Regions from separate parts of the Actinokineospora spheciospongiae genome, predicted to be linked through region 3. Evidence: riboswitches for the same ligand, from Rfam matches in the RefSeq annotation. Region 3 holds a riboswitch; each other region holds the start of a gene.

What was found. Region 3 has a riboswitch for cobalamin ahead of DFQ13_RS24080 (VWA domain-containing protein). Riboswitches for the same ligand answer to the same signal wherever they lie in the genome.
Region 1: linked by a shared signal. The riboswitch ahead of DFQ13_RS20150 (FecCD family ABC transporter permease) and the one ahead of DFQ13_RS24080 (VWA domain-containing protein) in region 3 are both predicted to bind cobalamin.
Region 2: linked by a shared signal. The riboswitch ahead of DFQ13_RS13095 (FecCD family ABC transporter permease) and the one ahead of DFQ13_RS24080 (VWA domain-containing protein) in region 3 are both predicted to bind cobalamin.
Region 4: linked by a shared signal. The riboswitch ahead of DFQ13_RS01585 (ABC transporter substrate-binding protein) and the one ahead of DFQ13_RS24080 (VWA domain-containing protein) in region 3 are both predicted to bind cobalamin.

Annotation. Positions count from the first base shown of each region.
Region 1 is NZ_QHCP01000007.1:147,639-153,175, forward strand. Features, by position in the region: gene DFQ13_RS20140 (ABC transporter substrate-binding protein) at 1-331, opposite strand, end outside; gene DFQ13_RS20145 (ABC transporter ATP-binding protein) at 328-1,131, opposite strand; gene DFQ13_RS20150 (FecCD family ABC transporter permease) at 1,128-2,156, opposite strand; cobalamin riboswitch at 2,242-2,419, opposite strand; gene DFQ13_RS20155 ((2Fe-2S) ferredoxin domain-containing protein) at 2,536-3,219, opposite strand; gene DFQ13_RS20160 (alpha/beta hydrolase) at 3,507-4,967, opposite strand; gene DFQ13_RS20165 (MFS transporter) at 5,200-5,537, shown strand, end outside.
Region 2 is NZ_QHCP01000004.1:466,738-472,274, forward strand. Features, by position in the region: gene DFQ13_RS13090 (acyl-CoA dehydrogenase) at 1-1,656, shown strand, start outside; cobalamin riboswitch at 1,768-1,889, shown strand; gene DFQ13_RS13095 (FecCD family ABC transporter permease) at 1,957-2,982, shown strand; gene DFQ13_RS13100 (ABC transporter ATP-binding protein) at 2,979-3,749, shown strand; gene DFQ13_RS13105 (ABC transporter substrate-binding protein) at 3,746-4,777, shown strand; gene DFQ13_RS13110 (HD domain-containing protein) at 4,898-5,537, shown strand, end outside.
Region 3 is NZ_QHCP01000010.1:88,438-93,974, forward strand. Features, by position in the region: gene DFQ13_RS24060 (cobalt-precorrin-6A reductase) at 187-933, opposite strand; gene DFQ13_RS24065 (cobalt-precorrin-5B (C(1))-methyltransferase) at 990-2,081, shown strand; gene cobM (precorrin-4 C(11)-methyltransferase) at 2,075-2,821, opposite strand; gene cbiE (precorrin-6y C5,15-methyltransferase (decarboxylating) subunit CbiE) at 2,818-4,014, opposite strand; cobalamin riboswitch at 4,104-4,274, shown strand; gene DFQ13_RS24080 (VWA domain-containing protein) at 4,306-5,537, shown strand, end outside.
Region 4 is NZ_QHCP01000001.1:380,554-386,090, reverse strand. Features, by position in the region: gene DFQ13_RS01615 (type 1 periplasmic-binding domain-containing protein) at 1-203, shown strand, start outside; gene DFQ13_RS01610 (TetR/AcrR family transcriptional regulator) at 248-628, opposite strand; gene DFQ13_RS01605 (SDR family NAD(P)-dependent oxidoreductase) at 618-1,148, shown strand; gene DFQ13_RS01600 (DUF998 domain-containing protein) at 1,184-1,855, opposite strand; gene DFQ13_RS01595 (lipase/acyltransferase domain-containing protein) at 1,852-3,090, opposite strand; gene DFQ13_RS01590 (isochorismatase family protein) at 3,252-3,803, shown strand; cobalamin riboswitch at 3,848-3,986, shown strand; gene DFQ13_RS01585 (ABC transporter substrate-binding protein) at 4,001-5,537, shown strand, end outside.

The DNA of each region.
Region 1 (5,537 bases), on a different contig from region 3:
GCGACGGCTGCCCGTCCGTGGTGAGGTTCAGCCCGTCGACCACCTCCGTGCCGTAGGCGGCCCCGAGCACGGCGCGGTCGTCGCCCAGGCTGCTCACCGCGGCCACCTGGTCCGCGGCACCGAGGGCGAGGACCGTGGCGACGCGGTTGCCCTGGTTGACGAACAACCGCTGCGCCGGGCTCGGGAACGGGACCTGCTCGCCGCAGTTGTCCACCGTGACCCGGTTCGCCGCGGCGGGCTGTTCCCCGCCGCCGCACCCCGCGAGGGCGGGGACCGCGGTCAGGAGCACGGCGCAGAGCAGGGCGCGCGGGCGTGGTCGGTTCGTTCTCATGGGTCGGTCCTCGTCTCGACGGGGTGCGGCGGTGCGGAACCGGGGCCGAGCACGAGGTGCTCAGCCCCGGTCCCGGGGTCGGTGATCCGGGCGGCGGCCACGGCGAAGACCTCCTCGACCGTGGCGGCGGACAACGCGGTCGACGCCGCGTCCACGACGCGCAGCGCGCCGCGGTGCAGGACCGCGACGCGGTCGAAGTAGGCCGCGGCGAGCGGCAGGTCGTGCATGGCGGCCACCACGGTTCGGCCGAGGCCGCGCAGCGTCTCCAGCAGCCGGGTCTGGTGGCCGACGTCGAGGTGGTTGGTGGGCTCGTCGAGCACCACGAGCCCACCGCCCTGCGCGAGGGCCCGCGCGAGCATCGCCCGGCGGCGCTCGCCGCCGGAGAGCTGGTCGCAGCGCCGGTCGACCGCGTGCGCCAGGTCGACGGCGGCCAGCGCGCCCGCGACGACCGCGTGCTCGTCGCGGCCCAGCGCCCACGGCCGCCGGTGCGGGACCCGCCCCAACGCCACCATCTCCCCGACGAGCAGGTCCTCCTGCGGTGTCTCCTCCTGGCCCACGTAGGCGATCAGCCGGGCGCGCTCGCGGGCGGGCAACGTGCGCAGGTCCCGCCCGCCGACGGCGACCACGCCGTCGGCCGGGGCGCGCAGCCCGCTCAGCGCGCGGACCAGGGTCGACTTGCCGCTGCCGTTGACCCCGACGAGCGCGAGCATCTGCCCCGGCTCGACGTCGAGGTCCACCCCGGACACGACCGTCCGCCCCGCGACCTCGCAGCGCACCCCGCGGCACCGCAGCGACGTCACCGGCCGCCCCCGGAGAAGCTGTAGTGCCTGCGTCCCATCAGGACCAGGAAGACCGGCGCGCCGATGAGCCCGGTCACCACGCTCAGCGGCATCTCCTGCGGTCGCACCAGCACGCGGGCCACGACGTCGACCCACACCAGGAACAGCGCGCCGCCGACGGCGGCGACCGGCAGCACCGCGGCGTGCCGCGCGCCGACCGCGACCCTGGCCAGGTGCGGCACCACCAGGCCGACGAACCCGACGCCGCCCGACACCGCCACGAGCACCCCGACCAGGACGGAGGACAGCAGGAACAGCCCGATCCGCACCCCGCGCACCGGCACGCCCAGCGCGGCGGCCACGTCCGGGCCGGAGGCGAGGGCGTCGAGCCACGAGTGCACGCCCACCAGCGCCGCGGTGGCCACGGCGACGGCGACCAGCGCGGGGCCGGTGTTGTCCCAGGTGGCCCCGGACAGGCTGCCCAGCAGCCAGTGCAGGACAGCCTGCGTCGCCTCCGGTTCGTCCCCGACGAACACCAGGAAGCTCGACACCGACGAGAACGCCGCGGAGAGCACCACGCCGGTGAGGACGAGCCGCAACGGGGTCAACCCGCCCTGGGCCAGCGCCACCCCGAACACCAGCAGCGCGGCCACCACCGCCCCGGCCAGCGCCCCGGCCGACAGCCCCCAGACCCCCAGCCCGCCGAACGCCCCCGCGACGATGACCAGCGTCGCGCCCACCCCGGCGCCCGCGGAGACGCCGAGCAGGTACGGGTCGGCCAGCGGGTTGCGGACCAGGGTCTGCACGACCGCGCCCGCCACCGCCAGCCCCGCGCCCACGACCGCCGCCAGCACCACCCGCGGCGCCCGCAGGTCCCACACGATGGCGTCGTAGACCCGGTCGGGGCCCGGGGTGCCGGTGAGGCCCGCCTCGACGGCCCGCCACACCCCGGCGGGCCGCAGCGACTCCGAGCCGAGCGTCAGCGACACCGCCATGCTCAGGACCAGGCAGACCGACAACGCCAGCACCAGGGGCAGGGTCGGCACCCTGCGCGTCCCGCTACCGGACACGCCACACGACGACGCGCACGCCGAACCCGCTCTCGCCAGGGGCTCATCCGCGAAGCCCGATCGGTCGACGACCGAGCCAGCAGGTCTTCGGACTCGGGTTCAGCCCGCCGGAACGCCTTCCCGGGCACCGGGGCCCAGTGGCACGTGTTCCGCCGGTCACCCTCACCGCTGCGCGACAGTCCCGGATTCGCACCGGGTTCCCTGGCCTTGCGGGCACGACTGGCTCGGGCAGAACCTAACACGGTCCCGGCCGCCGGGGACAGAGCCGTGTGACGTGGCCGTGTGACGTGGCCGTGTGACGTGGCCGTGTGACGTGGCCGTGTGACGTGGCCGTGGCTGTTGCCCGCGGTCGGGTTCAGCCCTGCCCGTGCGGCGGCGGCAGCGCCTCCGCGAGCGCGCCCGGCCTGCTGACGGGCCTGCGGGCGCCGCTGCGCGGATCGGCGGCCCAGGCGGCAACGAGGTCGCGCGCGCCCTGCGCGGTGACCGGCCCCCACCACTGGTCGTCGGAGGCCACCGCGACCACGGGCCCGTGGTTGCAGGGGTAGAGGCAGCCGGTGTGGGTGAGCAGCACCCCGTCCACACCGACCCCGCGCTCGCGCAGGGCGCGGGCGAGCGCCTCGGCGGTCTCGGCGGCCCCCCGCGCGCTGCACCGCGGTCCGTGGCAGACCAGGACGTGGCGGCCGTGCCCCGGCGCGGTGTCCCAGGCGGGAGAGGACAGACCCGCCTCCTCCCCGGTCACCGCCCGGTCCGCGACCGTGATGGCCAGCACCCCGGGGAACCTCCGCACCCAGTCCCCCGCGACCCGCCGCAACCACGACCGCGCGGGCGAGACGGTCCCCGCCGTGGGGACGGCCACCAGGCGCACGAGCGAACCGGGCTCGGTCGCCGCGAGGTCGTCGAGCACGTCGTGCAGGGTCGGCGCGCCGAGCTGCAGGTAGGCCACCCTGGCCCCCACCTCCTCGGCCAGGATTCGCAGATCGGTCTCCCGGTTCGCGGCGTCAGCCCCCATCCCCACCAGGACGAGACGGTGTTCTCGCACGCGACTGCTCCTCTGGTGTCCCGCCGGATGGACTCCCCGCCACCATCTCGGGTCGAACGCCTGAACGCAATACACAATGTGCGGAACGGGGGAATTGCGATCATAATTCCCCGAACACCAGAAACCGATTCACCAGCTTTGTCAGGAACAGAGCACGAACCCCTGGACTCGGCGTCCACCACGCCCTGACAAATGCCGCCCCGAAACCTGTCACCCGCCGCAGGAACCGGCCCCTTGTCCGAAAAGCGCGCCGCCTTTCTCCAATTCCGCGGACCGGGATTCCGCTGTCACGTCCCGCAGAGGACGTCGTGCGCCGGGCGCGTGCCGTCGACGAGGAAGGCGGTCACGGTCCGGTCCCCACAGGCGTTGCCGTTGGCCAGGTAGGCGCCGTGGCCGCCGGAGTCGACGCTGACCATGCGGGCCCGGTCGCCGAACGCGCGCCGCATCCGCAAGGCGCCGCTGTGCGGTGTCGAGGGGTCGCGCAGGTTGTTCACGAGCAGCACGTTCGACGGGCCGCGCGGGGTGATCCGAGTCGTCCGCTCGGCAGGCGGGTGGGGCCAGAACGCGCAGGGGAAGATGTTCACCGGCATCCCTGCGGTGAGTGGGTGCGCCAGGCGGTCCCGGTCCACGTCCCGCTGGTGGGCGCGAACCGAATCAGGCCACTCCACGTCGTTGCACAGGGTGCCGATGGCGACGGCCGTCGTGTTCTGCTGAACGGGTTCCGGCGGCGCGGGCAGGCTCGGCAGCGGCCCGGACGCCATCGCCGCGCGCATCAGCCCGGCGAGCCGGGGGAAATCGGCGTCGGAGTACAGCGCGGGGAGCATCGTGCTCCGCAGGACGTTGCCGGTCAGCCACGGCGGGTTGGCGCCGGGCCAGGGCAGCGGCTGCCGGGCCAGGCCCGCCGCGAGCCGCAGGAACGTCTCCCGCACAGCGGTCGCGTCCGCGCCCAACCCGTATTCGGTGTGCCGAGCCGCAGCCCACGCGGCGAAGTCCGGGAAGCGGTCCTCGACACCGACGCCGTAGTTCGCCGCCCACCCGCGCGCCACGCGGCGGGGATTCGGGTCACCGCTGCTGTCCAGCACGACCCGGTCGGTGCGCTCGGGGAACATCGTGGCGTACACCGCGCCCGCATAGGTGCCGTACGAGACGCCCCAGTAGGAGATCCGCTCCTCGCCGAGTGCCCGGCGGATGCGGTCGATGTCCCGCGCCTCGTTCCGGGTGCTGATGTGGCGCAGCAGCTCCCCGCCGTCGCGCCCGCAGGTCTCGGCGATCCGCCGGGCCCGCTCGACGTTGCCCGCGATGTCCCCGTCCGGCGCGGGCCAGGGGTAGAGGTGGGCCGGGGCGATGTCATCACCCGCCAGCCTGCACGACACCGGCGTGCTCCGCCCGACCCCCCTCGGGTCGAACCCGACGAGGTCGTACCGGTCGAGCAACTCGACCGGCAACCGCGAGACGTACGCGCTGGGCCGGTTGATCCCCGAACCGCCCGGTCCGCCCGGGATGAGCAGCAGCACCCCGCGCCGCGACCCGGCCTTCGCGGTCCGAATCCGCGAGACAGCCAGCTCGACCTGATCCCCGTCCGGCGCGCCGTAGTCCATCGGGACCCGGACAGTCGCGCACTCCTGCCGGGGGTCGACCACCGGAGCCCCGGGGCACGCTCCCCACACCACCCCGCCCGCTTCTGCGGCGGCCACCGGAACGGCCGAGAAGGAGAGGATCGCCACCCCGGCAAGGAGAATTCGTCGCATCGCCACAGCATCGCGCCGCGACGCCCGCTTCGACATCCGGCTACCCGCAGTGTCGGAGGTGAGGCCCGCCCCACCGGTGCCGCAGAACCGCGCGATTGCCGGCGGCGGGCAAGCCGACCCACCAGACTCGGGTCATCGATCCCCGGACCGTCCCGGCCTGTCGACACCCACCCGGGTGGCGACTGGGTCACCCGGTGGTCTGCCCTGCCCCTCGACGAAGGAACGCACCACCATGACCGACACCACCGACGCCCGCTCCCACGTCCAACGCCGCACCTTGCGGGTCCTGGTGGCCTCCCAGGTCCTCAGCGGGGCGGGACTGGCGGCGGGCGTCACCGTCGGCGCCCTGCTCGCCCAGGACATGCTCGGCTCCACCACCCTCGCCGGTCTGCCCAGCGCCCTGTTCACCGCGGGCTCCGCCCTCACCGCCGTCGCCGTCGGTCGGATCTCCCACGCCCGCGGCCGCCGCCCCGGTCTCGCGGCGGGTTACCTCGCGGGCGCCCTGGGCAGCGCCGGGGTGATCACCGCCGCGGCACTGGACAACGCCGTCCTGCTCTTCGCCGCCCTGTT
Region 2 (5,537 bases), on a different contig from region 3:
CGCGAGCGCGACAGCCTCGACGTCATCCGCCGCTCCGCCCTGGTCGCCACGCGGGAACCGGTGCCGGTGCCCGAGGACCGGGTGCTGCGCGACCTGAGCGCCGAGCGGGTCCGCTCCATCGCGGCCGTCGTGCTCGGCGCCGAAGCGGTCGGCGTGGCGTCCTGGTGCACCACGACCGCCGCCGAGTACGCGAAGGTGCGGGTCCAGTTCGGACGCCCGATCGGCCAGTTCCAGGGCGTCAAGCACAAGTGCGCCGCCATGGGCGTCGAACTCGAACGCGCCCGCGCGAGCGTCTGGGACGCCGCCCGCGCGCTGGACGCGGGCGACGACACCGCGGACTTCGCCGCCGCCGTGGCCGCGGTGGTCGCCCCCGACGCCGCCGTGCGCTGCGGAGCCGACTGCGTCCAGGTCCTCGGCGGCATCGGGTTCACCTGGGAACACGACGCCCACCTGTACTACCGGCGCGCGCTGACGCTGCGCGGCCTGCTCGGCGGCAGCGCGCAGTGGTCCGCGGAAGTGGCCCGGCACGCCTTGGGCGGCGACGCCCGCCGGGTCCGCATCGACCTGCCCGACGGCGCCGAGGCGATCCGCGAGGCGGTGCGCGGGGAACTGGCCGCGATCGCCGCGCTCGACCCGGACGAGCAGTTGGTGGCGCTCGGCGACGGCGGCTGGGTCCAACCGCACCTGCCCCGCCCCCACGGCCGCGGCGCGGACCCGCTGGAACAGGTCGTCATCAGCGAGGAACTGAAGCACGCGGGCATCCCGCTGCCGGAGCTGCTGATGGGCGGCTGGGCGGTCCCGCCGATCGTCGCCTTCGGCACCGAGGAGCAGAAGCAGCGCGTGGTGGTGCCGACCCTGCGCGGTGAAGTCGTGTGGTGCCAGTTGTTCTCCGAACCCGGCGCCGGTTCCGACCTCGCCTCCCTCACCACCAGGGCCACGCGGGTGGAGGGCGGGTGGAAGGTCAACGGCCAGAAGATCTGGACCACGGTCGCCCAGTTCTCCGACTGGGCCATGCTCATCGCCCGCACCGACCCGGACGCGCCCAAGCACGAGGGCATCACCTACTTCATCCTCGACATGTCCACCCCCGGCATCACCGTGCGGCCGCTGCGCGAGGCGACCGGTTCCCAGCTTTTCAACGAGGTCTTCCTCGACGACGTGTTCATTCCCGACAACTGCGTCGTCGGGGAACCCGGTCAGGGGTGGACGGTCGCCCGCGCGACCCTGTCCAGCGAACGCGTCGCCCTGGGCCGGGGCAACGCCTCCTATCCCACGCTGGCGGACCTGCTCGAATTCGTCGACGGCCGCGACCTCGACGCGACCGCGCTGAACCGGGTCGGCGAGTTCGCCTGCGAGAACCACGTCCTCGACCTGCTCGGTGCCCGTACGGTGCTCAAGCAGCTCTCCGGGGTGGACGTGAGCACGACGTCGAGCGTCGGCAAGCTGCTCAGCATGCGCTTCGGGCAGCAGATCGCGGAGTTCTGCGTGGCACAGCTCGGGATCGCCGGGGTGGTGGCGGTCTCCGGGGAACCCAGCGACCGGTGGATGGACCAGGTCGTGGCCTGCCGCGCCATGACGATCTACGGCGGCACCACCGAGGTCCAGCTCAACGTCATCGGCGAACGCATGCTCGGCCTGCCCCGCGACGCCGCCTGACTGCGGCCCGCACCGGGAACGGGCGGCGTCGAGGGCCGCTCGGGTTCGCGCGTCCTGCCGATGGCGGTGCGCGGCGAACCCGGGCCGGTTCCGGGGGGCACCGGTGGGGGTGCCTAGGCTGTCGGTGACGGGTGCGGGAATCCGGTGGGAATCCGGAGCGGTCGCGCCACTGTGACCGGTCGTCCTCACCGACGACCGGCAGCCAGACCCCTCCCCGTCGCTGGTGTTCCCAGGCCGCGCAAGCCACGAGGAGGTCACGATGACGGACGACGAGGGGAACCGCACCCGGTCCGGGCGCGGGTGAGGCTCCGCGTCGGCACCACCGCCTCCGTGCTCGTGGTGGTGCTCGGGCTCAGCCTCGTCCTGTCCACGGCGTTCGGCGCCGAGCCGCTGGGGCTGTCCGAGGTGGGTCGCGCGCTGTGGGGGCGGCTGCACGGCGGGATCGCGGTGGACCTCGCCGCCGACACGATCGTCTGGCAGTTCCGGGTGCCCCGGGTGCTGCTCGCCGCCCTGGTGGGTGCCGGGTTGGCCGTGGCGGGCGTCGGGATGCAGACCCTCGTGCGCAACCCGCTGGCCGACCCCTACCTGCTCGGGGTGTCCTCCGGGGCGGGGGTGGGCGCCACGGCGGTGATCACGACGGGGCTGTTCGCCTCGGCCGGGATCTTCGCCCTGACCGCCGGTGCCCTGGTGGGTGCGCTGGCGGCGGCGCTGATCGTGTTCGGGGTCGCCACCGCGCAGGGCGGGTTGACCCCGCTGCGGCTGGTGCTGACCGGGACCGTCCTCGGGTCGATGTTCTCCGCGCTCGCCAGTTACCTGGTCTTCCGCAGCCCGGACCCCGCCGCCGCCCAGTCGGTCCTGTTCTGGCTGTTGGGGAGCCTGGCAGGCGCCACCTGGCAGCAGTTGCTGCTGCCCGCCGCGGTGGTGCCCGCGGTGGTGGTGCTGTTGCTGCTGGGCAGCCGGTGGTTGGACGCGTTGCTCGTCGGACCGGACACCGCGGCGGCGGTCGGGGTGCCGGTGCGCCGGGTCCGGGTCGGGCTGTTCGTGGCGCTGGGCGTCCTGGTGGGTGTCCTGGTCGCGGTCTCGGGCGGCATCGGGTTCGCCGGGCTCGTCGTCCCGCACGCCGCGCGGCTGCTGGTGGGTCCGAGGCACCGGGCGGTGCTGCCGGTCGCGGCCTTGAGCGGGGCGCTGTTCCTGGTGTGGGTCGACGTGGTCACCCGAGTCGCCGTGCGGCCCACCGAGATCCCGCTGAGCGTCGTGTCTGGCCTCATCGGTGCCCCGGCGTTCCTGGCCCTGCTGGGCAGGCGCCGCTACCGGTTCGGCGCATGAGCGCGCTGAGCGCGGTGGGCCTGACCTGCGCGGTGGGCCGCCGGGCGGTGCTGGTCGACGTGGCGTTCGACATCGCGCCCGGGCAGGTCGTCGGCGTGGTCGGGGCCAACGGCAGCGGCAAGTCGACCCTGCTGCGGGCGCTGGCGGGGATCACCCGACCGCCCCGGGGGCGGGTGCTCGTCGACGGGGAGGACCTGCACCGGCTGCCCGCGCGGGCCCGGGCCCGGCGGGTCGCGTTCGTCGGCCAGGACGAAGACCTCCCCTCGGGGTTGCTGGTGCGCGAAGCGGTCGCCCTCGGCCGCGTGCCCCACGCCGCGCCGTGGGACACCGACGACGCCGACCGGCCGATCGTGCTGGCGGCCCTGGCCGAGGTCGGCCTCGCCGACCTGGCGCGGCGACCGGTCGAGGACCTGTCCGGCGGCGAGCGGCGCCGGGTGTCCCTGGCGCGCGGACTGGCCCAGCGGGCCCCGGTGCTGGTGCTGGACGAACCGACCAACCACCTCGACGTCGGCCACCAACTGCGCCTGGTCGAACTGCTGCGCGGCCTGCACCGCACCGTCGTCGTCGCCATGCACGACCTGTCGCTGGCCGCGGCCACCTGCGACCGCCTGATCGTCGTCCACGGTGGACGGACCGCGCCCGCGCTCCCGCCCGCGGAGGCGCTTGCCTCCGAGGTGGTCCGCGCGGCCTTCGGTGTCCGCGCCACCCCGGTGATCGACCCGCACACCGGACGCACCCACCTGCTGATGTCCCTGGAGGATTCGTGAACCGCACTCCCGTCCTGCTCGCCTGCGCGCTCGCGCTCACCGCGTGCGGCAGCGCACCCGAACAACCGCGGGGCGGCGGCACCGCCACGGTGACCAACTGCGGCACGGCGGAGGAGTTCCCCGCGCCCGCGCAACGCCTGTTCGTCAACGACGGCAACATGATCGCCATGGTGCTGGCCGTCGGTGCCCAGGACCAGGTCGCCGCCGTGTCCAGCCTCCAGCGCGACGCCGCGACCCTGCGCGCGCACTACGGCCCGGCCGTGGACGCGCTCAAGCAGGTCGCCCCGCAGTACCCGTCGAAGGAAACCATCGTCGCCCAACGCCCCGACGTGGTGGTGGCGGGGTGGAACTACGGCTACAGCGAGGAGAAGGGCCTGACCCCCGACTCGCTGCGCGCCCAGGGCATCGCCCCGTACATCCTCACCGAGAGTTGCAGGCAGCAGGACGGCCAACGCGCCCGGGGGATCGTCGACCCGTGGCAGGCACTGCGCGAGGACCTGACCAACCTCGGCACCATCACCGGCCGCGCTCCCCGGGCCGCGGACGTGCTCACCGACCTCGACACCCGCCTGGCCGCACTCCGCGCGGCACCGCAACCGCCCACCCCGCCGACGGTGTTCCTCTTCGACAGCGCCAGCGACACGGTGTTCTCCAGCGGCCGCTTCGGCGCCCCGCAGGCCATCCTCGACGCCGCGGGCGCCCGCAACGCCCTCGCCGACCTCGACGACACCTGGACCGCGGTCTCCTGGGAGCGCGTCGCCGCCGCCGATCCCGCCGCCTTCCTGTTCGTCGACTACCCGCCGCAGACCTTCCAGCAGAAGATCGACCTGCTCACCGCCCGCCCCGGCATCGCCGACCTCCCCGCGGTGAAGCAACGCCGCTTCCTCAACCTCCCCTACGCGCTCTGGACCAGCAGCCCGCTCAACATCGACGCCGCCGAGCAGGTCCGGTCCGCGCTGGAGGAGTGGGGCCTCGCCCCCGCCTCGGGCCTCAAGCCCCGCGCCGACGACGAGGTCGCCGCGGGCTGAGGCGGCCGTGGACAGCGGTGTCGAGGGCACTGCTGAGGCCTGAGACCGGTCCGGAATCGTATTTCCGAGAAAGCGAGCGTGCGTAGACTTCCGGACCAACCAGGGTGCGGAAGGATGAGCGTGGCAGACATCAACCGGGTCCACGGCAACGGCAACAAGGTGGTGCAGCTCCGTGACCTGCACGGCAACATCATCTTCACCTCCCCACCCACCCCACCTCCGCTGAGTGGCTGGTCCGAAGCCGCGCACAACGCCCCGCCGTGGAACCACGTCCGGGCGGATGCCACCGACCTGCGGAACAAGGTCGCGGTGGCCGCGGGTGTCCTGTCGGATCACCGCGACGCGGCAGCGGCGGCCCTACCCGGTGACCCGTGGTACGAACCGGACTTCCCTCTGCGCGTCCTGGACAACACCGCCTGGTTGCTCGGGGACGCAGGAGAGGTGGAACTCCACCCGGTTGAGGCGGCCTTGTTCACCCTGGTCCCCCTCATCCACCACGTGCACCACCTGCGCGTCGCCGCCGCACTGGTGGGGGTCGAACCCTGGAACCCGCGTTCGACAGCCGGAGTCCGCGCGTCGTTCCAGGAGTCCGCCGACCACCACCCGGCCCTTGTCGACCGCGCCCGCCGCAGTCCGGCGGAGGGCGCGGCTATCGGCTGGTGGCTGTTCCACCGCTGGATCGTCCGCCGCAACCTGACCGGGGGCGCCGCATCCCCAGCCGACTCGGTGGCTGTGCCCACGGTTGCGGATCTGTGCGACC
Region 3 (5,537 bases):
CGACCGGGCTCGCAAGACACGCCCCAGGTGTCGGGCGCGGGCACGTCCGCCTTCCAGGGCAAGCCGAACGTCACCATGAACCTGACCCCGCACCCCGGTCTACCGGCCGGGTTGCCTGGCCACACCGACTTCGGCCAGGCACCCCGGCTCGACCTCGTTCGGCGGGTGCCCCCCGCACCCCACCGGTCAGCCGGTCGACCGGCTCCCGGGGAGCACGCCGGTCAGCCAGTCGGCGACCTCGGGCACCGACGCCAGCACCGGCACGTCCGGGGTGCCGGGGCGGCGCACCACGACCACCGGCAGCCCCAGCTCCCTGGCCGCGTCGAGCTTGGCGGCGGTCAGCGGGCCGCCGCTGTCCTTGGTGACCAGCACCTCGACCCGGTGTGCGCGCATCAGCGCCAGCTCGCCGTCGAGGGTGTACGGGCCGCGGTCGAGCAGCAGTTCGCACCGGGCGGGCAGCGGCGGGTCCGGTGGGTCGACGCAGCGCACCAGGAACCACTGCCCGGCGGTGGCGAAGGCGGGCAGGCCCTGGCGCCCGGTGGTGAGGAAGACGCGGTCGCCCAGGTCGGGCAGCAGCGCGGCGGCGGCGGTCAGGTCGTCGACCCAGTGCCAGGTGTCGCCGGGGCGCGGGGTCCACCCGGGGCGGCGCAGCAGGACCAGGGGCACGGCGGCGGCGCGGGCGGCGGTGGCGGCGGAGGCGCTGATCCGCTCGGCGAACGGGTGCGTGGCGTCCACCACGGCGGCCACGGACTCCGCGCGCAGGTACTCGGCGAGCTTGTCCGGGCCGCCGAACCCGCCCACCCGCACCTCCCCCACCGGTAGCCGGGGTCGGGCCACCCGACCGGCCAGCGAGGACACCACGCGGGTGCCGGGGCGCTCGTGCAGGACCGCGGCGAGGGCACGGGCCTCCGCGGTGCCGCCGAGGATCAGCACGGTCGGCACGGCACCCCCGCGACAGCCGCCCGGACGCGGTTGGGCACGCTGGTGCCATGAGCGGAGAGCGGCGCACGCCGGAGGGGTTGCGCTACGGCTGGACCACCGGGGCGTGCGCGACCGCGGCGACGACCGCCGCCTACACCGCCCTGCTGACCGGTGAGTTCCCCGACCCGGTGACCATCACCCTCCCGAAGGGACAGACACCGGCGTTCGCGCTGGCGACCGAACACCTCGGGGACGGGGTGGCCACGGCGGGGGTGGTGAAGGACGCGGGCGACGACCCGGACGTCACCCACGGCGCCCTGGTCCGCTCGACCGTCCGCCCCGGCCCGCCCGGTTCCGGGGTGAGCTTCCGCGCCGGCCCCGGTGTCGGCACGGTCACCAAGGCCGGGCTGCCGCTGCCGGTGGGCGAGCCCGCGATCAACCCGGTGCCGCGCACGCTCATGCGCGACCACGTGGCCGCGGTGGCCGCCCGGCACGGCGGCAGCGGTGACGTGGTGGTGGAGGTCTCGGTCGACGGCGGGGAGGAACTGGCCCGCAAGACCTGGAACCCGCGGCTGGGCATCCTCGGTGGCCTGTCGATCCTGGGCACGACCGGCGTGGTGGTGCCCTACTCGTGCTCGGCGTGGATCGACAGCATCCGCCGCGGCGTGGACGTGGCCAGGGCCGCCGGGTACACCCACGTGGCGGGTTGCACCGGGTCGACGTCGGAGAAGACGGTGGCCGCGCTGCACGGGCTGCCCGAGGACGCGCTGCTGGACATGGGCGACTTCGCCGGGGCGGTGCTCAAGTACCTGCGCAGGCACCCGGTGCCCCGGCTGACGATCGCGGGCGGTTTCGGCAAGCTGTCCAAGCTCGCCGACGGCCACCTCGACCTGCACTCGGGCCGCTCGCAGGTCGACCTCGCCGCCTTGGCCGCGACCGCCGTCACCGCGGGTGGGGGCGACGAGTTGGCGGCGCGCATCACCGCGGGCAACACCGCGCTGGAGGCGCTGCGCCTGGCCGAGGCCGCGGGCGTGCCGCTGGGCGACGCGGTGGCGGCCGGGGCGAAGGCCACCGCGGTCGAGGTGCTGCGGGGGGCCGAGGTCGCGGTGGACGTGGTGGTGATCGACCGGGCCGGGGTGATCGTCGGTCGCGCTCACTGAGGCCGCTCGCGCTCGGCGGAGTAGAGGTGGCTCTCGCAGAAGCCGCCGGGGTCGAGCACGCGGCCGACGACGATCACCGCGGTGCGCCGGATGCCCGCCGCGCGCACCTGCCCGGCGATGTCGGCGAGGGTGCCGCGCAGCACGACCTCGTCGGCGCGCGAGGCGTAGGCGACCACGGCGACCGGGCAGGTGGCGCCGTAGTTCGGCACCAACTCGGCCACGACCTCGTCGATGCGCTGCACGGCCAGGTGCAGCACCATCGTCGACCGGCTGCGGCCCAGCGACGCCAGGTCCTCCCCCGGCGGCATCGGCGTCGCCCGGGCCGAGGTGCGGGTCAGCACGACGGTCTGGCCGACGCCCGGCACGGTCAGCTCGGTCTTGAGCGCGGCGGCGGCGGCGGCGAACGCGGGCACCCCGGGCACCACCTCGTAGGGCACCCCGGCCGCGTCAAGGCGGCGCATCTGCTCGGCCACGGCGCTGAACACCGACGGGTCGCCGGAGTGCAGCCGGGCCACGTCGTGCCCGGCGGCGTGCGCGGCGAGCAACTCGGCCACGATCTCGTCCAGCGTCAGGTTCGCGGTGTCGACCCGGCGCGCGCCCGGCGGGCACAGCTCCAGCAGCTCGACCGGCACCAGCGCGCCCGCGTACAGGCACACCGGGGCGGCGGCCACGACCCGCTGCCCGCGCACGGTGATCAGGTCGGCCGCACCCGGCCCGGCCCCGATGAAGTGGACGGTCACTCGCTCTCCTTCACGGCTACCCACTGCGTCACCGGCATGGCTTGGCGCCACCCGGTGAAACCCCCGACCGGCCCGGCCCGGCCCACCGACACCCGGGTCAGCGTGCCGCCGACCTCGCCGTGCCAGCGCGCCACCAGCACCTCCGACTCCAGCGTCACGGCGTTGACCACCAGCCGCCCGCCCGGTCGCAGCGCCGCCCAGCACGCGGGCAGCACCCCGTCCGCCGTCACTCCCCCGCCGACGAACACCGCGTCCGGTTCCGGCAGCCCGGCCAGCGCACCCGGCGCGGGCCCGGTCACCACCCGCAGCTCCGGCACGCCCAGCGCCAGCGCGTTGCGGCCGATCCGCCCGGCCCGGTCCGCCCGGGGTTCCACCGCGACGGCCCGGCACGCCGGGTCCGCCCGCGACCACTCGATCCCGACGCTGCCCGACCCGGCGCCCACGTCCCACAGCAGCTCACCCGGCTCGGGGGCCAGCGACGACACGGTCAGCGCGCGGACCTCCCGCTTGGTGATCTGCCCGTCGTGCTCGAACACGTCGTCGGGCAGGCCCGGCACCCGCGGCAGCCGCCGCGCCCCCGGGTCGGCCGCGCACTCGACCGCGACCACGTTCAGCGGACCCGCCTCGCCCGACCACCCGGCGGCCGTCGCGGTGACCACGGCCTCGGTGTCCGCGCCGAGGTCGGACAGCACGGTCATCCGGCTGGACCCGAACCCCCGGTCGCGCAGCAGCGCCGCCACCGCCGCCGGGGTCCGCGAACCCTCGCTCAGCACCAGCACGCGGGCGCCCGGGTGCAGCGCCGCGTGCAGCCGCTCCACCGGTCGCGCCACCGCGCTGACCACGGCGACCCCGTCCAGCGCCCACCCCAACCGGGCGCAGGCCAGCGACGCCGACGACGGGTGCGGCAGCACGCGCACGGCGGTGTGCCGGGCCAGAGTGGTGCCGATGCCGTGGAACATCGGGTCCCCGCTGGCCAGCACGCACAGCACCGAACCGGCGTGCGCCGCGAGCAGGGCGGGGACGGCGGGCAGCAGCGGCGTCGGCCAGGCGACCCGCTCGGCGGTCACCTCGGGCGGCAGCAGGTCCAGTTGCCGGGGCGCGCCGAGCACGACCTCGGCGCGCGCGAGGGCCGAGCGGGACGCGGGCGCCAGCCCGGTCCAGCCGTCGGCGCCGATACCCACCACGGTGACCACGGGCGGCAACGCTAACCCACCCGGGCGGCCGACCAGTCGAGACGCGCACCACGTGGCTTGGCACCCGTCGGTGCGGGATGCGACGATCACGGGCAGACCAAGCAGGGTGTGCGGAGGAAACCGGTGCGATTCCGGTGCGGTCCCGCCACTGTGACCGGGGAGTTCTCCCGTCGAGGTGCCACTGGGGCGCGAGCCCCGGGAAGGCGGCGGGAGCGCGGCGATCCGGGAGCCAGGACACTCGCCCCCTGCTCGAGACCGACCCGGGCGCGGACCCGGAGTGAGGATCGTGGCGTGCCCAGTCCTGCCGGTTTTCCGTTCTCGGCCGTCGTCGGCCACGCCGACCTGCGGTTGTCCCTGCTGCTCAACGCGGTGCACCCGGCGATCGGCGGGGTGCTGGTGCGCGGGGAGAAGGGCACCGCGAAGTCGACCGTGGTGCGCGCGCTCGCCGCGCTGCTGCCCGCGCTGGCGGTGGTCGAGGGCTGCCGGTTCGGCTGCGACCCCGCCGCCCCGGACCCCGGCTGCCCCGATGGCCCCCATCTCGAACCCGATGCCGCTTCCCGGCCTGCGCGGTTGGTGGAGCTGCCGGTCGGCGCCACCGAGGACCGGCTGATCGGCTCCCTGGACCTGGAGCGCGCGCTGACCGAGGGCGTCCGCGCCTACCAGCCCGGCCTGCTCGCCGCCGCGCACCGGGGCGTGCTCTACGTCGACGAGGTCAACCTGCTGCACGACCACCTGGTGGACCTGCTGCTCGACGCCGCCGCCATGGGCCGCGCGCACGTGGAGCGCGAGGGCGTGTCGGTGGCGCACGCGGCGTCGTTCCTGCTGGTCGGGACGATGAACCCGGAGGAGGGCGAGCTGCGCCCGCAGCTCCTCGACCGGTTCGGGCTGACCGTGGAGGTGCGCGCGGCCCGCGACGTCGACACCCGCACCGAGGTGATCCGGCGGCGGCTGGCGTTCGAGGCCGACCCGGCCGGGTTCGCCGCGGGCTGGGCGGCGGCCGACGCCGACCTGGCCGCCCGGATCGCCGCCGCGCGGGCGGCGCTGCCGGGGGTCGCCCTGCCGGACGCCGAGCTGCGCCGGATCGCGGCGGTGTGCGCGGCGTTCGACGTGGACGGGATGCGCGCGGACCTGGTGCTCGCCAGGGCCGCGATCGCGCACGCCGCCTGGCGCGGGGCCGACGCGGTGGCCGAGGAGGACGTGGCGGTGGCCGCCCGGCTGGCGCTGCCGCACCGGCGCAGGCGCGACCCGTTCGACGAGCCCGGCATCGAGCAGGACCAGCTCGACCAGGCGCTGCGCGACGCCGCCGAGCAGACCGGCGAACCCGAGCGGACCGACCCGGACCCCGATCCCGATCCCGGCCCGGACGGCCCCGGCGGCGGCGCGCCCGACCCGGGCGACGGCCCGGCGGACGACTCGGGCCAATCCGACAGCCCGCCCCCCGACGGTCCGGCCCCCGAGGGCCAGGACACCCAGCCGAAGGGCGGGGGCGGCGGCACGCAGGCCCCCGCCACCCCCGACCCGGC
Region 4 (5,537 bases), on a different contig from region 3:
ACTCGCCCAACCGGGGCGCCATCGCGCACGAGATGCGCGGGTTCAAGGACTACCAGGGCGCCACCGGCACCATCGACTTCACCACCTCCGCGACCGGCGCGACCCGGCCGGTGGGCATCCTGACCGTGGACAACGTGGGTGACGACAACGCCCTGCCGAGGTGCGCGTACGAGTACGAGAACAACGTCGGCAAGAGCTGCTGAGAGGTGTCCCGCAATTGGTCGGCGAGGGGTGATCGAGACGCTGATCAGCGTTTGCGCGATCCGGATCGCGGACGCCCGCTCCACGGTCTCGGCGATCGCGTCGGTGACGAGGTCCGCGAAGCGGAGCGGCGCGGTTTCGACGATCCCACCGAGCAGGTCCGGGTTCTGCTCGATGACGTTCGTGACGTCCCGGCCCAACGGTCGAAGGCTCCGGCCAGGCGCTCGCGCAGCGGCCGATCGGTGGCGGCGAGGAACGCCTCGGCTGCGGCGAGGTCCTGTTCCAGCGCCCGGGTGAACGCGGCCCGGAACAGCGCTTCCTTGGACTCGAACAAGAAGTACAGGCCCGGCCGGCAGATCCGGGCCGTTCGCGCCACCTCCTCCATGGAGGTCTTGCGGTAGCCGTGGCGGGCGAAGGTGAGCAGCACCGATTCGAGCACCGCGTCCCGGTGGCTCGCGGTGCCGGCGTTCGACGTGACCGGCGCGTCCTCGGGAATCGGCGCCGAAACGGCCCGCGCCCTCACGGCCTCCGGCGCCGAGGTGACCCTCGCCGTCCGGAACGCGGCCGCCGGTCGAGCAGTCGCGGACGCCATCAGCCGACGAGCCGCCGACGGGATCTTCGCGAACGCGGTGAACCCCGGCGGGATCGTGACCGGGTTGCAGCGGAACTTCACCCCGGCGCAGAGGCGGTCCCTCGACGCGGCCGAAGCCGCAGGCGTCTTCGGCTACAGGACGATCGGGCAGGGCGCCGCGACCACCGTCGTCGCCGCGGTCGCGCCGCAGTTCACCCGCACGGGCGGGCACTACCTCGACGACGCCCGGGAGGCGTACACCGTGCCCGACGACGCCACCATGGCCGACCACCCGCACGGCGTCAAGGAATGGGCTCTCGACCCCGCCACCGCGCAGCGCCTCTGGGTCGTCTCCACCGAGCTGACCCACGGCTGATCACCAGCGTGGCCGCGACCCGCTCGACACCGCCCTCAGGGCATCGGGGTGCGGCGGAGCCAGACGAGTGCCGCAGCGGCGGCGACGAGTTCCCACGCCTGGATCGTGTAGACCGACAGGCGCTCCCAGATGCCGTCCGGCAGGAGGTCGATCGCGGTCGTCCCGGAGTCGACCACGAGCATCACCACGCTCACGATGCCCACGACTCCGAGGGCGAGGCTCAGGGCTGAGACGCCGTGGCGTGCTGTGCGGCTGGCGATGATCGCGGTGAGGTTGCCACCGATGATGGCCATGGCCGCGCCGATGACGTGGAAGGCGGCAAGTCCGCTCTCCAGGGCTTCCTGGCTGCCGGAGAAGATGCCGACCAGGGCGATCCCGACGCCGTGGACGACCGCGAGCACGACGAACCAGCGGCGGTGCCGCACGGGCGCCGCTCGGGCGGCGAGGAGCGCGGCGACAACGAACAGGACGCCGTGGGCGATGAAACCCGCGTTCATGACCGCGTGCAGCGGTGAGTCGATCGCACGCCCGTCGACCGTCGCGACCTCCGGGACGCCGAGGTCGCTGATGTAGTTCGTCGCGTAGGAATAGCCCGGGAACGCTGATGCGGCGATCGCCTCGGCGATCAGGTATACCGCCACCGCCAGGAGCCAGCAGGACACCGCGCCTGCCAGCAGGGCGCGGGAGGCCGGTTGCCCGGTGCTCACGGGGTCTGGAGGGTGGCGACCAGGCGGTCCAGCACCTGGGGGTCGTTGGGGAGGGCGAAGTGGTCCACACCGGGGTTGTCGGTCAGGGAGAAGTGGTGGTGGCGCATGGCGTTCCAGACGCGGACGGCGTCGTTGGTGAGGTCTTCCTGGTTGCCGTCGCCGTCCCGGGTGAGGAACTGGGGCGGGGTGAGGAGTTGGCCGGTGCGGAGGTCGGGCAGGGTGGCGCCCACCACCGTCGACAGGCCGGAGCCCTTCTCCGCGTGGACGTCGACGTTCGGGAACCACCGGGGGCTGGTGAACTCCACGAATCCCACGTAGTGGCGGGCGATCTCGGCCGCGACGGGGAGGTTCGCGTCGGCGAGGAGGCGGGGGTGGTCGCGGGGCGTGTAGGAACGGCCCGTCGACCGGTCGGTGAGGACGACCTCCCGGTCCCCGAAGACCTCGGGGTCGGCGGCGCTCATGTAGGTGGAAGGGGCGGCCTGGTACATGCGGGCGCTGCTCTCGGCGTTCTCGACCGTGGTGGGGTAGCCGAAGTCCTGGATGTTCAGGCCGGTGAACAGGGTCGGGTACAGCAGGCCCTGGCCGGGGAAGTTGCCCGCGATCGGGGTGAAGCCGTGGATGTGCCGATCGCGCCACTCGCGGGTGGTGTGGGTCAGGAGGTAGTGGGCGTACAGCGGGCCGTTGGAGTGGCCGACGAGGTGGACCTTCCGGCCGCCGTTGGCGCGCACGGTGTCCTCGATGAGGCGCACGGTCCGGGGCAGGAAGCCGCCCATGTCGGGGGTCAGGCGCGAGTCGTAACCGGCCACCCGGATGTCCCGGTCGCGGACGTAGCCCACCGACTCCAGCCTGCGGTACATGGTTTCGTAGAAGGGGGCGCTGGAGGTCCGTCCGAAGTCGACCAGGCGCACGCGCACCCCGGGTTGCTCGGAGAAGCGCGCGGACATCGGCACCGCCCGGTCGGCCCTGTACCGCAGGGTCAGCAGCTTGTCCTGGCACACCTGGCTGAAATCGGCGCTCGGCCGGTCGTTGCGGTACCAGTCCTGGAAACGGCCGGTCCTCGGGCACTCCGGCGCCGCCGTCTGGCCCGCCACCACGACTTCCAACCTGTTCAGGTGGAAGGCCGGGAACAGCACCACCGGCACCCGCCCGACCGGGGCGGCCGAGGCCACACCGGCGAGCCCCGTCAACGACAACAGCACGACCAGGGCGATTCGCGCCCACACCTTCGCCTTCACCGGCAGTTCCCCCGACTCGCACTCGACCACGAGCCGCCAAGGGTACCGGTGCGTGATCGGATTCGCACTCTTCGTATCCACAGGCCGTTCCGCCGCGAGAACCCGGCAATTCTGTCGGTGCCCGGTCCTACGGTGGACGCACACCGACCCCGAGGAGCGACATGACCACCCTGACCGACCGCCCGAACACCGCGCTGCTCGTCATCGACGTCCAGAACGGGGTCATGGCGGGGACGCACAACCGGGAGGGCGTCATCGCCAACATCGCCACCCTGGTCGACCGGGCCCGCGCGGCGGGCACGACCGTCGTGTGGGTGCAGCACCACTCGGACGAGTTCCCCCGGGGCAGCGAGAAGTGGCAGTACGTCCCCGAACTGGTCCAGGACGAGTCAGAACCGTTGGTGCACAAGGCCTACGCCGACTCCTTCGACGACACCGACCTGGAGGCCGTGCTCGCGGCACACCGGGTGGGCAGCCTCGTCGTCAGCGGCGCGCAGACCGACGCGTGCATTCGGGGCACCCTGCACGGGGCGATCACCCGAGGCTACGACGCGACGCTCGTGGCCGACGCGCACACCACCGAGGACCTCTCCGAGTGGGGCGCACCGGCGCCGGACAAGGTGATCGACCACACGAACCTCTGCTGGGACCACCACACCGCTCCTGGGCGCCGGGCGGGAACGGTCAAGACCGAGTCCGTCACCTTCGGCTGAACCGGAGCGGACGTCGCACCGTGCCCGGAGTCACGTGCCACCGGGCACGGGCCGTGGGCTACGGTCCTCGCACAACCGAACAGTCCCCCGGCGGGGGAAGCCGGTGCGAATCCGGCGCTGACCCGCAACCGTGAGTGGCCGCGCGCCACGAGTCGGAATGCCCGCCCGGGAACACGAACAACCCTGTCTGTCGCGGAGTGCGGAACGGGTCCCCGTTCCGCGCCGCGCGGACGCCCGGGACAGCACTCGCCGTCCCGGAGGTCGCCACCATGGTCCAGTTCTCCCGCCGCGCGCTGCTGGGCGGTGTCCTCGGGGCCGCCGTCCTCGGTCCCCTGACCGCCTGCGCGGGCCCCGGTCCCGCCGCGTCCGGGCGACTGCGGGTCGCGTTCGCCGCGGGCGGGTCGAAGGAGACGCTGGACCCGGCGCTGGTGTCGCTGTTCGTCGACCAAGCGCGGGCGAAAGCCCTGTTCGACACCCTCGTTGCCTACAACGCGGACATGTCGCTGCGGCCCCGGCTGGCCGAGTCCTGGGAGAGCGACCCCACCGGGCGGCGGTGGCGGGTCAAGCTGCGGAAAGCCGCGTTCCACGACAACAAGCCGGTGACCGCCGAGGACGTGCTCCACAGCCTGCGGCGGGTGGCCGACCCGGCGGTGGCGTCGTCGTCGCGGCAGTACTTCGCCACGGTGGACTTCGGCGCGAGCCGGGCGCTGTCCCCCACCGAGGTGGAGTTCGTGCTGGCCGCGCCGGACTTCGAGTTCGCCTCGGGGCTGGGCGCTCCCGGGACCGAGATCGTGCCCGCGGGGACCACGGACTTCACCGCCCCGGTCGGTTCGGGGCCGTTCCGCTTCGGGTCCTTCACCCCGGGCGGCCCGGCCGTGTTCCACGCCTGGGAGGGTCACTGGGAGGGTCGGCCGACCGTGGCGGAACTGGAGTTCGTCCCGGTCAACGAGGAGGCGGCGCGGGTCAACGCCCTGCTGTCCGGCCAGGTCGACTACGCCCACGACCTGGCGACGGGCACCGCGGCCCGGCTCACCGGCGAGTCCGGGGTGTCGCTGCTGGAGACGAGGCTGACGACCATGCAGGGCGTGGCCCTGCGGCTCACCGAGCCGCCATTCTCCGACCCCCGGCTGGTGCGGGCCGTGCTGCTGGGCGTGGACCGCGACGAGCTGAACCGGATCGCCCTGTCCGGGCGCGGCGAGGTGGGCAACGACCTGTTCGGCAAGGGCCTGCGCGGGTACGCCGCCGACCTGCCCCAGCGCAGCCGGGACGTGGACGCGGCCCGCGCGCTGGTCCGCGAGGCCGGTGCCGAGGGCTTGGCGTTCCCGCTGGAGACCAGCGACATCGACCCCTGCTTCGAGACGGCGGCGACGCTCATCTCCCGCCAGCTCTCGGAGATCGGCCTGGTCGTCACCCCCAGCACCCGCGCGTCGAGCACCTACTTCACCGAGATCAAGACCAAGGGCGTCGCCGCGCACACCCGCACCGCCACCCTGCCCGTGCCCACCTTCCTCAAGCAGCGCTTCCGCACCCGGGGCTCCAGCAACACCAACGGCTTCACCTCCCCCGACTTCGACGACCTGCTGGACCGCGCCGTCGCCACCGCCGACGAGCGGCAGCGGCTGGCCCTGCTCGCCGAGGCCCAGCGGATCACCCACGACCGGGCCGGGCTGCTCGCCTGGGGGTTCAGCAACTGGACGGTGGCCACGTCGAAGCGGGTGTCCGGTGTGGTGGGCG